2 regions of the Lysinibacillus sp. FSL R5-0849 genome follow, and region 1 is predicted to be linked to the other one. Evidence: riboswitches for the same ligand, from Rfam matches in the RefSeq annotation. Region 1 holds a riboswitch; the other holds the start of a gene.
What was found. A riboswitch is a leader RNA that binds a small molecule or an ion and turns the genes downstream of it on or off. The one in region 1 is predicted to bind thiamine pyrophosphate.
Positions count from the first base shown of each region.

Region 2: it holds a riboswitch for thiamine pyrophosphate, as region 1 does, so the genes downstream of both, MKY80_RS12060 (ABC transporter substrate-binding protein) here and thiM (hydroxyethylthiazole kinase) in region 1, are expected to answer to the same signal.

Region 1 covers NZ_CP152004.1:3,494,702-3,500,888, reverse strand. Annotated here, with positions in the region: gene thiI (tRNA uracil 4-sulfurtransferase ThiI) at 1-597, shown strand, start outside; gene MKY80_RS17200 (alpha/beta-type small acid-soluble spore protein) at 749-967, shown strand; gene thiE (thiamine phosphate synthase) at 1,041-1,682, opposite strand; gene thiD (bifunctional hydroxymethylpyrimidine kinase/phosphomethylpyrimidine kinase) at 1,672-2,496, opposite strand; gene thiM (hydroxyethylthiazole kinase) at 2,484-3,251, opposite strand; TPP riboswitch at 3,338-3,436, opposite strand; gene MKY80_RS17180 (acyl--CoA ligase) at 3,624-5,207, shown strand; gene sppA (signal peptide peptidase SppA) at 5,392-6,187, shown strand, end outside.
Region 2 covers NZ_CP152004.1:2,470,526-2,476,712, reverse strand. Annotated here, with positions in the region: gene parC (DNA topoisomerase IV subunit A) at 1-2,297, shown strand, start outside; TPP riboswitch at 2,421-2,531, shown strand; gene MKY80_RS12060 (ABC transporter substrate-binding protein) at 2,687-3,682, shown strand; gene MKY80_RS12055 (thiamine-binding protein) at 3,684-3,977, shown strand; gene MKY80_RS12050 (ABC transporter permease) at 3,974-4,747, shown strand; gene MKY80_RS12045 (ABC transporter ATP-binding protein) at 4,722-5,471, shown strand; gene MKY80_RS12040 (TatD family hydrolase) at 5,461-6,187, shown strand, end outside.

The sequences.
Region 1 (6,187 bases):
GCCATTCACTTTTTTAGTCCGCCCTATACAAGCGAAAATTCATTGGAAAAAGTAAAAGTGCTTGCAAATGAGTTAACGAAATTTGGAGCTAATATACGATTACATGTTATTCCTTTTACTGAAATACAAGTTCTGATTAAAGAAAAAGTACCTTCTAATGTATCAATGACAACAACTCGGCGTATGATGTTAAAAGTTGCAGATCAAGTGCGAGAAGAAATCGGTGCTCTTGCGATTGTCACAGGAGAAAGTCTTGGACAAGTAGCAAGTCAAACACTTGAAAGCTTAACAGCAATAAATGCAGTAACGAATACACCTATTTTACGACCGTTAATTTCATCAGATAAATTAGAAATCATTGAGTTAGCTGAACAAATCGGCACATATGAAACATCTATTCAGCCTTTTGAGGACTGCTGTACAATCTTTACGCCTGCTAGTCCTAAAACAAAGCCTAAGCTCGAAAAGGTTGAGCATTACGAAAGCTTTTCTGATTTTGATGAACTGATAGCACGCGCGGTCAAAAATCGTGAGGTCTATATTTTCCCTAAGAAAGAAGAAGAGCAAAAGCAAGATAAGTTTGCTGATCTTTTATAAATCAAAATTTCAAAAGCCGTCTCAAATAGCTTATTTGAGACGGCTTTTTTGTATAGTTCGCCGAATGCCAATAGAGGTACATTTTACCTTTATTTTTTTTGTATTAAAAATCTAATAACGCACATTCTATATTCACAAGGAGGTGAGAAACATGGCTTCAAACAACAACCGCAGTTCAAACCAGCTTGCAGTACCTGGTGTACAACAAGCACTTGATCAAATGAAATACGAAATTGCACAAGAATTTGGTGTTCAATTAGGGGCTGACGCTTCAGCTCGTGCTAACGGTTCCGTTGGTGGTGAAATCACTAAACGTCTTGTACAAATGGCAGAATCTCAATTAAAAGGTATGCCAAACAACAACAACTAATAAATGCTAACTAAGCATTTATAAACTCAAAACCAGTGACCGTAAAAGGCACTGGTTTTAGTTTGTTTATCAATCATTTTTTTATGCGAGATAAAGACTTAAACATGGATACTGTTTGTTCAATATCCTTACTGTCACAGATAGCAGAAATAACAGCAACTCCGTCAGCACCAGCTTGCAAAACAACATTAGCGTTTGTCCAATTTATTCCACCTATGGCTACAATGGGAAAGTTAGGCTGCAATTTGGAAGCTTGCTGTAAAAAAATTGTGCCACATGGTGGTTGTGCATCACTTTTAGATGTTGTGGCAAAAATAGGTCCAATTCCTACATAGTCCGCATGATGGTCAATAGCCGTTTGTAGCTCTTCCTGTGAATGTACAGAAACGCCAAGGAGCCGGTTTGCCATTTTTTTACGTGCAATGGCAATCTGTTCATCATCTTGGCCAATATGAACACCATCTGCACCAAGTCGAACTGCTAGATCCACATCATCGTTAATGATAAACGGCACACGGTAATGTTGACATCGTTTTTGGCATTGGCGGGCAAATTGCTCATAAGCTAATCCTGTTAATGCATTAGGACCCTTTTCACGTAATTGAAACATAGTAATGCCAGCCCGCAGCCCTTGTTCGAGTACAGCTAAAGGTTCCTGTTGGGAAACATTGCTTGTACCCATAATAAAATAAAGCTGTAAATCTTCACGTTTCAAGTAATTTCACCTCGCAGGCACCTTTATGCAACTGATAAGCAAAATGATTTGTGGGCCCATGACCATTACCAATGTCTAAATCGTGCATAATGGCTAATTGTATAAATTTTTTAGCTTCGATAATAGCTTTTTCAATGGACAAACCTTGACCAAGGAAAGCCGTGATAGCTGCTGAAAATGTACAACCTGTACCATGTGTGTTTTCCGTCGAAATACGAGGAGACTGCATGGAAAATGATTTGTCATTTTTTATAAATACATAATCAATTGCATATAACGAATTGGGTAGATGCCCACCTTTAATGATGACACATTGAACACCTAGTTGGAAAAAGCATTGAGCAATTTCCTCCATATCCGAGAAATGATTTATTTTTCTTCCCGTAAGTGCCTCTGCTTCTGGTATATTTGGTGTCACAATTGTAGCAAGAGGAAGTAAAGACATGCGCATGGCCTCGATAGCCTCTTGCTGCAGTAAGCTTTCTCCACCTTTTGCAATCATAACGGGATCAACAATTAGTGGGATTTTTAAATCGTCAATAATGTGTGCAATACCTTGAATAATTTCCGAGGAATAAAGCATCCCTGTTTTAATCGCAGCAATCGAAAAATCTTCAAGTAATGCATGAAATTGTTTTTCAACAAAGTCAACGTCAATTGGGAAAACCCCTGTTACACCAATTGTGTTTTGAGCAGTTAATGCTGTAATAACGGAGGTGCCAAAAACCCCTAATTCCTGAAATGTTTTTAAATCAGCCTGAATGCCAGCGCCACCGCCACTATCCGAGCCTGCAATTGTCGTTACAATATGCATGATGCCTCACCCTCCTTTGAAAGACGATGTAAGGCATTAAGCAAAGCAATTTGAATATCCCCGATATCCTCTGTAAATGCGGATGCTAACTCAGCTGCTTTTTTATAGTATGTCAGTGTTTCCGCTAATTGGCTATACGGATCATCTCCTGAAGAGAAGGCTGCTCCACATATAGCGCTAAGTAAACAGCCTGTACCCGTTACTTCAGTCATTTGTGAATTTCCACCTGTAATCCATTGGCTCTGCACACCGTCTGTCATAAAATCATGTTTGCCTGTAACAATGACTATACAGTTGTAGCGTTGAGCCAATAGTGTAGCCTCAGTCTCTATGGCAATAAATCCCTCACCACTATCAACACCTTTTTGTTGCCATTCTACATTGGCTAATGCCGCAAGCTCACCCTTGTTACAGCGTATGACTGCAAATTGTATAGCTGAAAGTAATAGGTGTACGGTTTCCTTGCGATAAACTGTGGCACCTGCGCCAACCGGATCTAATATAACAGGAATGGCAAGGGTATTTGCTTTTTTTCCTGCTAACAGCATTGATTCTTTTGTTCGGTCATTTAGTGTACCAATATTGATTAAAAGAGCGTCTGCAATGGCGACCATTTCCTCCACCTCATGGCTATCATCAGCCATGACAGGAGAGGCACCTAATGCCAATAGACCATTGGCTTGGAAATTAGCCACGACATAATTAGTTATACAGTGAATAAGCGGTTGTTGTTGACGAATTGTTTGAAAAATCATTTTAGTCCTCCTTTATTGGTGGACGTAAGCATGCAAAAAAGGCCCTTTTTACGTAAAAATGCACGAAAAAGAGCCTTTCATCTGAAAAAACGATGTTCATTGCTCCCTACGTCAGTATTAACTAACAGGTTCAAAGGGTCAGGTTTTACCTTCTCAACTCTTTATGAGTCCCCCTGCAATCTTGCTTATAGTTGACCAAAATGTACCATACTTTTCATATGTATTCAATAGCAAGTTTTCCTATCGACAAAACGTGACTGATGCCATATAGCTAAGCATGATAGTTGTCATGACTTTACTTAAATCAAGTGTAAACCATTGAAAATACTAGAAAAGGAGTATAATGTGTCTTAACAAAAGGGGGCATTTGCCATGAATAGACAAGAATTAGTAGCACCAGAATGGTATAACATAACAGATGAATTTGAAAAATATGCAAAGGATTCAACTAAAAATGCATTGATTATTTATCATGAGCATTCTGATGTACAATTTATCACCTACGCACATTTACTTGAAAGAGCGAATCAGGCGGCACATGTCTTTACAAAAAGTGGATTAACTAAAGGTGATGTCATTTTAGTGATGGTACCACGCTCAGTAGAAGCATACATTGTCTATATTGCTGCATTAAAAGCGGGTTTAATAATCATTCCAAGCTCTGAAATGCTAAGAACAAAAGATATTGAGTATCGTATTCATCATGCTGATGCTAAAGCTGTTGTAGCCTTTGAGCCTTATATTGAGCAATTTGATCAAGTAGGGAATTTACAAAATATACAGCAATTTGTTATCGGTAATGCACATGAACCATGGCAGCCGTTAGTAGACAAAATGCGAAAGCAACCAACAACTTACATAAGTTCTACACCAACAAAAAGTACAGACCATGCCTTTTTAGCTTACACAAGTGGCACAACAGGTAACCCGAAAGCTGCTGTGCATACTCATAGCTGGGGCTATGCACATTTACGGACAACAGCCCCACACTGGCTAGGAGTACAAGAAAATGATATTGTATGGGCAACTTCAGCACCAGGATGGCAAAAATGGATTTGGAGTCCGTTTCTCGCGATTTTAGGCAGCGGTGCCACTGCATTTGTTTATAAAGGAAAGTTTGATGCAGCAACATATTTAGCATTGCTTGAAAAATTTAAGATGAATGTCTTATGTTGCACACCGACAGAATATCGTTTTATGGCAGCACTTGAAAATTTACAGGAGTATGACATCAGTTCAATTCGACAAGCTGTTTCAGCAGGTGAGCCATTGAACAGTGATGTCATTAAAAAATTCTCAGACACTTTCCATCTACAAGTGCGAGATGGTTATGGTCAGACTGAGAATACACTTCTTGTAGGGACTATGGTTGGTATGGACGCAAGAGTTGGTTCGATGGGTAAACCTACGCCAGGCAATACGGTTGACATTATAGACGATTTTGGCGAGCCAGTTGCTATAGGAGAAGTAGGTGATATTGCTGTTCATCGAGAAACACCTGCACTTTTTAAAAAATATTTAAATGATCCTGAACGTACTAATTTACAATTCCGTGGTGATTGGTATATAACAGGGGATCGAGCTTATAAAGATGCGGACGGCTATTTTTGGTTTGAAGGCCGCGGAGATGATGTTATTATTTCCTCAGGTTACACAATTGGACCTTTTGAAGTAGAGGATGCGCTGATGAAGCATCCGACTGTGAAAGAGGTTGCTGTCATTGCAAGTCCCGATAAAGTTCGCGGGAACATCGTTAAAGCATTCATTATCCTTCATAATGGTGCTAATGGTAATCAAGAGCTTATTCAATGCCTTCAAAATCATGTCAAATCATTAACGGCACCTTATAAATACCCACGTGCTATTGAATTTGTTACTGAGTTACCCAAAACTGCATCTGGTAAAATTAGACGTGTTGAATTAAGACAACAAGAATTAAAACATCTTGTACAATAATCATTTCCTAGGAAATAATGTCGAAAATCAAAGTTCATGCAAAGAAATGAACTTTGATTTTTTTTTTATTTTTAGGTAAGGTATTATGAGGAAATAAATAGAATAAAACTTTTTGCATATTATTGCAAAAAAATGAAACAAATGAGCAAGTCATACGTATTACGAGTTAAGGAGGCGGAAAGACATGAATGTTAAAAGGTGGGTTGCATTAATAGTGGCTGGTGTTCTTTTACTGTTTTCATTAGGGATTAATACCATTTTTGCACTATTTAAAGCAGATTTCCTAGGTAATTTTGACAGTTTAATGGCAGGAAATAACCTAGATGTATATGAAAATGTAATTGAAGGAGATAATTATGATAAAAGGATTGCCTATTTAAAGGTAGATGGAACAATCCAAGATATTGGATCAAGTTCACTATGGCAACCTGTTGCATATGATCATCAATTTTTCTTAGATCAATTGGATAATATTTTGTACGATGATACGATTCAAGGAATTGTTTTAAGTGTTAACTCTCCGGGTGGAGGGGTAAAAGAATCTGCTGAAATTTATAAAAAGCTATTAAAAATTAAAGAAGAACGACAAATTCCAATTTATGTATCGATGGATTCGATGGCAGCATCTGGTGGCTATTATATTTCAGCTCCAGCAGATAAAATATTTGCCCATCGGGATACAATTACAGGCTCGATTGGTGTAATCATGCAATCTATTAATTATCAAGCATTGGCTGAAAAAGTAGGTGTCAAATTCGAAACGTTTAAATCTGGCGAGCATAAGGATATGCTAAGTCCAATGCGTGATGTGACACCAGAGGAACGAGCGATGATGCAGGATATGATTAATGAAACATACGAAGAATTTGTAGATATCGTTGAACAAGGACGTAATATGTCAGAAGCTGATGTGAAGAAAGTGGCGGATGGACGTATCCTTGGCGGTACAAAAGCACTTGAAGCCGGTTTAGTTGATGAAA
Region 2 (6,187 bases), 1.0 Mb from region 1:
TATATGCGATGTTTACAGAAGGTAATACACACGAAAAACCTTTCCGTAAATCGGCTAAAACAGTCGGTAATGTAATCGGTAATTACCATCCACACGGAGATAGCTCTGTCTATGAGGCAATGGTACGTATGAGTCAGGATTGGAAAGCTCGTCATATGCTCATTGAAATGCATGGGAATAACGGTTCAGTTGATGGAGATCCGCCAGCTGCCATGCGTTATACTGAGGCAAGACTATCTGCGATTGCGGGTGAAATGTTACGAGATATCGGGAAGAAAACGGTTGAATTCGTACCAAACTTCGATGATCAGGATATGGAGCCAACTGTTTTACCAGCACGTTTCCCTAATTTACTAGTAAACGGCTCTACAGGGATATCTGCGGGTTATGCAACTGATATTCCACCTCATGCACTAGATGAAGTGCTAGATGCTGTATTGATGCGCTTAGACAAGCCTACTGCAACAGTGGATGAATTGATGACGGTACTCAAAGGTCCAGATTTCCCAACAGGCGGTATTATTCAAGGTGTGGACGGCATTAAAAAGGCATATGAAACAGGGCGTGGTAAAATTATTGTCCGTGCGCAGGCTGTGGTGGAACCTATTAAGGGTGGCAAAGAGCAAATCGTTGTTACCGAATTACCATACGACGTGAATAAAGCGAATCTTGTAAAAAAAATTGATGAGCAGCGTGTAGATAAACGCCTTGAAGGGATTGCTGAAATTCGTGATGAATCTGACCGTACAGGGTTACGTGTCGTAATCGAGCTGAAAAAGGATGTTCCTGGACAAGGGATTTTACAGTACTTATTTAAAACAACAGATTTACAAGTAGCTTACAATTTTAATATGATTGCGATTCATAATCGTCGCCCAACGATGATGACATTGCCATTATTATTGGACGCCTATATTACTCACCAAAAAGAAGTGGTCACAAATCGTTCTATATATGATTTACAAAAGGCAAAGGATCGTTCCCATATCGTAGATGGCTTAATTAAAGCATTGTCTATTTTAGATGAAGTCATTGCGACAATTCGTTCTTCAAATGATAAGAAGGATGCCAAGCTCAATTTACAAGCAAAGTTCGATTTTACCGAGGTACAAGCAGAGGCGATTGTGAGCCTGCAATTATATCGTTTAACGAATACCGATATTACAGAGCTCCGCCAAGAACAGGATGATTTAAATAAATTGATTGCCAAGCTAGAAGGAATTTTACAAAGCGAGGCCAAGCTTGTACGTGTCATTAAACAGGAATTACTAGATATTAAAAAACGCTTCACAGAGCCGCGTCGCTCGAGAATTGAACAAGAAATAGAAGAAATTAAAATTACATTAGATGTCCTTGTTCCAAGCGAAGAGGTTGTGGTGACTGTCACGAAAGATGGCTATATTAAACGTACTTCTACACGATCCCATGCCGCTTCCAATGGTCAAGATTTTGCGATGAAGGATTCCGATTACTTATTGTATGAAGCAAACTTAAATACGCAGCATCATCTATTGTTATTTACAAATAGAGGGAATTATATTTATCAGCCAGTTCACGAATTACCTGATATTCGTTGGAAGGACCTTGGTCAGCATATTTCTAGTATTGTGCCAACAAGTGAAGATGAATCAATTATTGCAGTCTATGGCTTTGAAACATTTGAACAACCAAATACGTATATTTTAACTGCTACGAAAGATGGACAAATTAAACGTTCACCGCTCGCAGATTATGCAGTGACGCGTTACTCGAAGCCGATTAAAACAATGAATGTTAAAGCGGGCGATGCAATGATTTATGCATCGTTTATGACGGATGATGTGGAATTGCTCTTAACAACTGATACGGCGTATGCTATTCGATTCCCTATTGAGGAATTACCAGTTACTGGTGTGAAAACAGGCGGCGTTAAAGGGATTACGTTAAAAGATGGAGAAGCTTTAGTAGGGGTCAATGTTCTACAGCCAGATGAAACACAATATGTCGTTATTGTGACGCAACGAGGGGCTGTCAAGAAAATGAATGTCGCAGAGGTAGAAGTAGCAGGTCGTGCCAAACGTGGTCTTAAAGTCCTGACAGAATTAAAAGCAAATCCTCACCGAATTGTCGCTGTGATTCAAGCGACAAACGATGAGCAGGTTGTGATTGAAACTGAAAAAGGCGTCCAAGAGTTTATTGATGTTCAAGCATTGACACGTGCTGATCGTCATTCTAATGGTTCATTTAAAGTGGATATTGCAACAGATGGAGCCATTTCCCATGTCTTAACGGCCAAAAAAGAACAAAAACCAAGCTAAAATCATGCCCAGTCTCTATATTGTAGAGCTGGGCTATTTGTTGGAGTGGAACAACTATCCAAAAATAGCATCTTGTCATTTTAGATCAACTATGGGTATAATAATCATCGAAAAGTTCATAGCGAAAGAATGTAGGGGGGCTAGTTATGGCTAGCTGAGATTGTGTCCGATAGACACTGACCCTTTGAACCTGATTTGGCTCGTACCAGCGTAGGGAACATCTATTCAAAAAAGCAAAAGTTTTGGAGATTGATTGCAATACGTCTGGGAGGAATCCTAGGCGTTTTTTTGTTTTTCAATCAATATCTTACCAACCGTATATTACGCTTTCTTCTGGTGACAACATTCATTCTTGAACGCTTTCATATTACAAACTGGGAGGACCTAGCATGAAAAAATGGTTATTTATTTTAATAGCGGCACTAATGACGTTAGTAGGCTGTAGCGACAAGGAGGACAAGCAAGCTGCTGATACAAAGAAAAAGGTGTCAGTGGTTCTCGATTGGACACCGAATACGAATCATACAGGATTGTATGTTGCGAAAAAGCTTGGTTATTTTGAAGAACAGGGCTTAGATGTTGATATTATTATGCCAGGAGAGGCAGGAGCCGATCAGCTCGTAGCTTCCGGTAAGGCAGAATTTGGCGTGAGCTATCAGGAGGGCATTACACAGGCTCGTGTTCAGGATGTGCCACTTGTCTCAATAGCAGCCATCATCCAGCATAATACATCTGGATTTGCTTCTGTAGAATCAAAGGGTATTACATCTCCAAAGGACTTTGAAGGAAAAACGTATGGTGGCTGGGGGGCGCCACTCGAACAAGCAGTATTACAATCATTAATGCAAAAAGAAAACGCTGATATTAATAAATTAGATATTGTCAATGCAGGAGATTTAGATTTCTTCACAATGATGAAAAAAGACATCGACTTTGCTTGGATTTATTATGCTTGGACAGGAATTGAGGCAGAGCTTCGTGGGGAAAAGATTAATATGCTGTATTTAACGGACTACAGTGATCAGTTAGATTACTATACACCTGTTTTAGCAACTAATGAAAAAATGCTTCAAAACAATCCAGACATCGTCAAAGCTTTTGTTGCGGCTGCATCGAAGGGCTATGAATATGCAATCGAGCATCCGAATGAAGCTGCCGATATTTTACTAGAAGAAGCCCCAGACTTAGATAAGGAATTAGTGCATAAAAGCCAAGAGTGGTTGGCTGATAAGTATCAGGATGACGCTAAACAATGGGGTGAGCAAAAGCTTTCTGTATGGGAAAACTATGCTAAATGGATGTCGAGCAACAAAGTATTAGAGGGCGAATTTGATGCTAAACAAGCGTTTACGAATGAGTTCTTACCGAAAAAGGAGGCCAAATAACATGGCAAATTCATTAATCAGTGTCCAAATTATTCCGAAGACAGAGAAGTATGAGGATGTCATTCCTTATGTAGATGCGGCCATTGCAGTTATTAATGCATCTGGTGTGAAATATGAGGTTCATCCACTTGAAACAACGATGGAGGGTGAGCTTACAACTCTCCTTCAAATCATTGAAAAAATGAATATTAAGATGGTCGAGCTAGGAGCCATTAATGTCATTACACAAGTAAAAATTTTATATCAACCAAATGGAATTACAATGGCTACATTAACGGAGAAATATCAGTCATGAAACGGGCATTACAAAAGGGAAGGACGATAATTTTTATCGCCTTCCTCTTATTCATATGGGAGCTTGTTGTGCATATCGCTGATGTTCCTCCATGGCTCCTTCCAGCACCGAGCATAATTGTAGTAGAAGGCATTCAATCGTATCAGACGTTCCTGCCACATGCTCTGGCTACTGTGCAATTAGCTTTACTAGGACTTGCTATTGGAGTTGGCTGTGGTCTAACAGTGGCAATTGTTTTGCATCGTTTTACTTTCATTCGGTCGTTATTTTACCCGATTCTCATTATGTCGCAAAACATACCTATTCTTGTGTTAGCACCGCTGCTTATTATTTGGTTTGGCTTTGGCTTATTACCAAAGCTCATCATTATTTGTCTAGTGTGCTTTTTCCCTATTGTCATAGCGACAATGGACGGTTTTCGTCAAACAGCACCCGAGTTAAAGCATTACTTTGAAATGATTGGTGCAACGAAGGCCCAAACGTTTTGGAAACTAGAATGGCCACATGCCTACCCAGCTATTTTCTCAGGTGTAAAAATTGCTACAACTTATAGCGTAATGGGGGCAGTCATTGCGGAGTGGCTTGGTGCGAAAAAGGGAATTGGTGTATACATGACCTTAGCACAATCCTCCTTCCGTACAGATCGAGTGTTTGTCGCAATTTTTGCGATTGTCTTGTTAAGCTTATTGTTATTTAGTAGTATTCGTTTGCTTGAAAAATTAATGGTAAAGGGGAGAAGTTATCATGCTCAGCATTCAAAACATCGCTAAGTCCTTTAACAGTCTACATGTTCTTGATAATATTTCCTTTGATGTCAAGAATGGTGAGTTTGTGGCCATTGTAGGTCCATCCGGCAGTGGTAAAAGTACCCTTTTTCAATTAATTGGTGGGGTCTCTTCGGTTGATCAAGGGGTGATTTTATTAAATGGAGAGGATATCCTGCAAAAAAGAGGAACAATTGGCTATATGCCACAGCAGCCTTGTCTACTGCCTTGGCGTACTATTTTAGAGAATGTAACTATAGTTGAGGAACTGCAGCAAAAGCCTAATGTTGAACGTGCAAAGGGGTGGCTAGAAAAGGTAGGACTTGCTTCCTTTAGCCATGCTTATCCAAACCAGCTATCTGGAGGGATGCAACAACGTGTATCCTTCATCCGTGCCATTGTCAGTGATAAACCTATTTTATGTCTAGATGAACCATTTTCTGCGCTCGATGAATTTACAAGACTGGAAATGCAGGCATGGCTACTGTCCATTTGGGAAGAACATCGAAAATCCATCTTATTTGTCACACATAGTATTGAGGAGGCACTCTTTTTAGCGGATCGTATACTTGTTTTATCGAAACGACCTGCAACGGTGAAAAAAGAAATCATTGTCCCGTTTGAGCGTCCTCGCAAAGAAGAAATTCGTCATTCGGCCACATTCACAGCCTTGAAGCAACAATTATTCATGTATTTACAGGAAGAAAAGGGTGATTTGCATGTTGATTGATGCCCATATTCATTTAGATCAGTATAAGGACGTGGAAATACCTTCTTTATTGGAAGAAGTAGAGGCATTAATTGCGGTAAGTATGCAGCTGTCCTCCTGTCAAAAGACGTTGAATTTAGCGAAGGTCTATCCCAAAGTGAAGGCAGCTTTTGGTTTCCATCCCGAGCAACCTTTACCGAGTGAAATAGAAGAGAAGGCTTTATTTGATTGGATTCGCTCGCATAGTGATGAGATGATAGCAGTCGGCGAGGTCGGTTTACCCTATTATTTAAGGCAAGAACAAGCTTTGGATGTTCGTCCGTATGAGGCTTTATTGGAACGATTTATCGTATTGGCGAAAGAGTTGGACAAACCGATTGTATTGCATGCTGTGTATGAGGATGCTACCGTTGTGTGCGAATTACTAGAAAAGCATCAGCTTCGTCAGGCACATTTCCATTGGTTTAAAGGGGACGAGGCAGTTGTGAAACGCATGATTCAGCAAGGTTATTTTATCTCCGTTACGCCTGATGCATTGTATGAAGAGGAAATTCAACAGTTAATTCAAATCTACCCGATTGAATTAATGATGGTTGAAACAGATGGTCCATGGCCGTTTGAAGGTCCATTTACAAATAAACCTACGTCTCCGTGGATGATGCATTCGACGATTGAGGTGATTGCAGCCATCAAGGGATTGTCTATACAAGAAGCGGCTCAAATTATCACTCAAAATA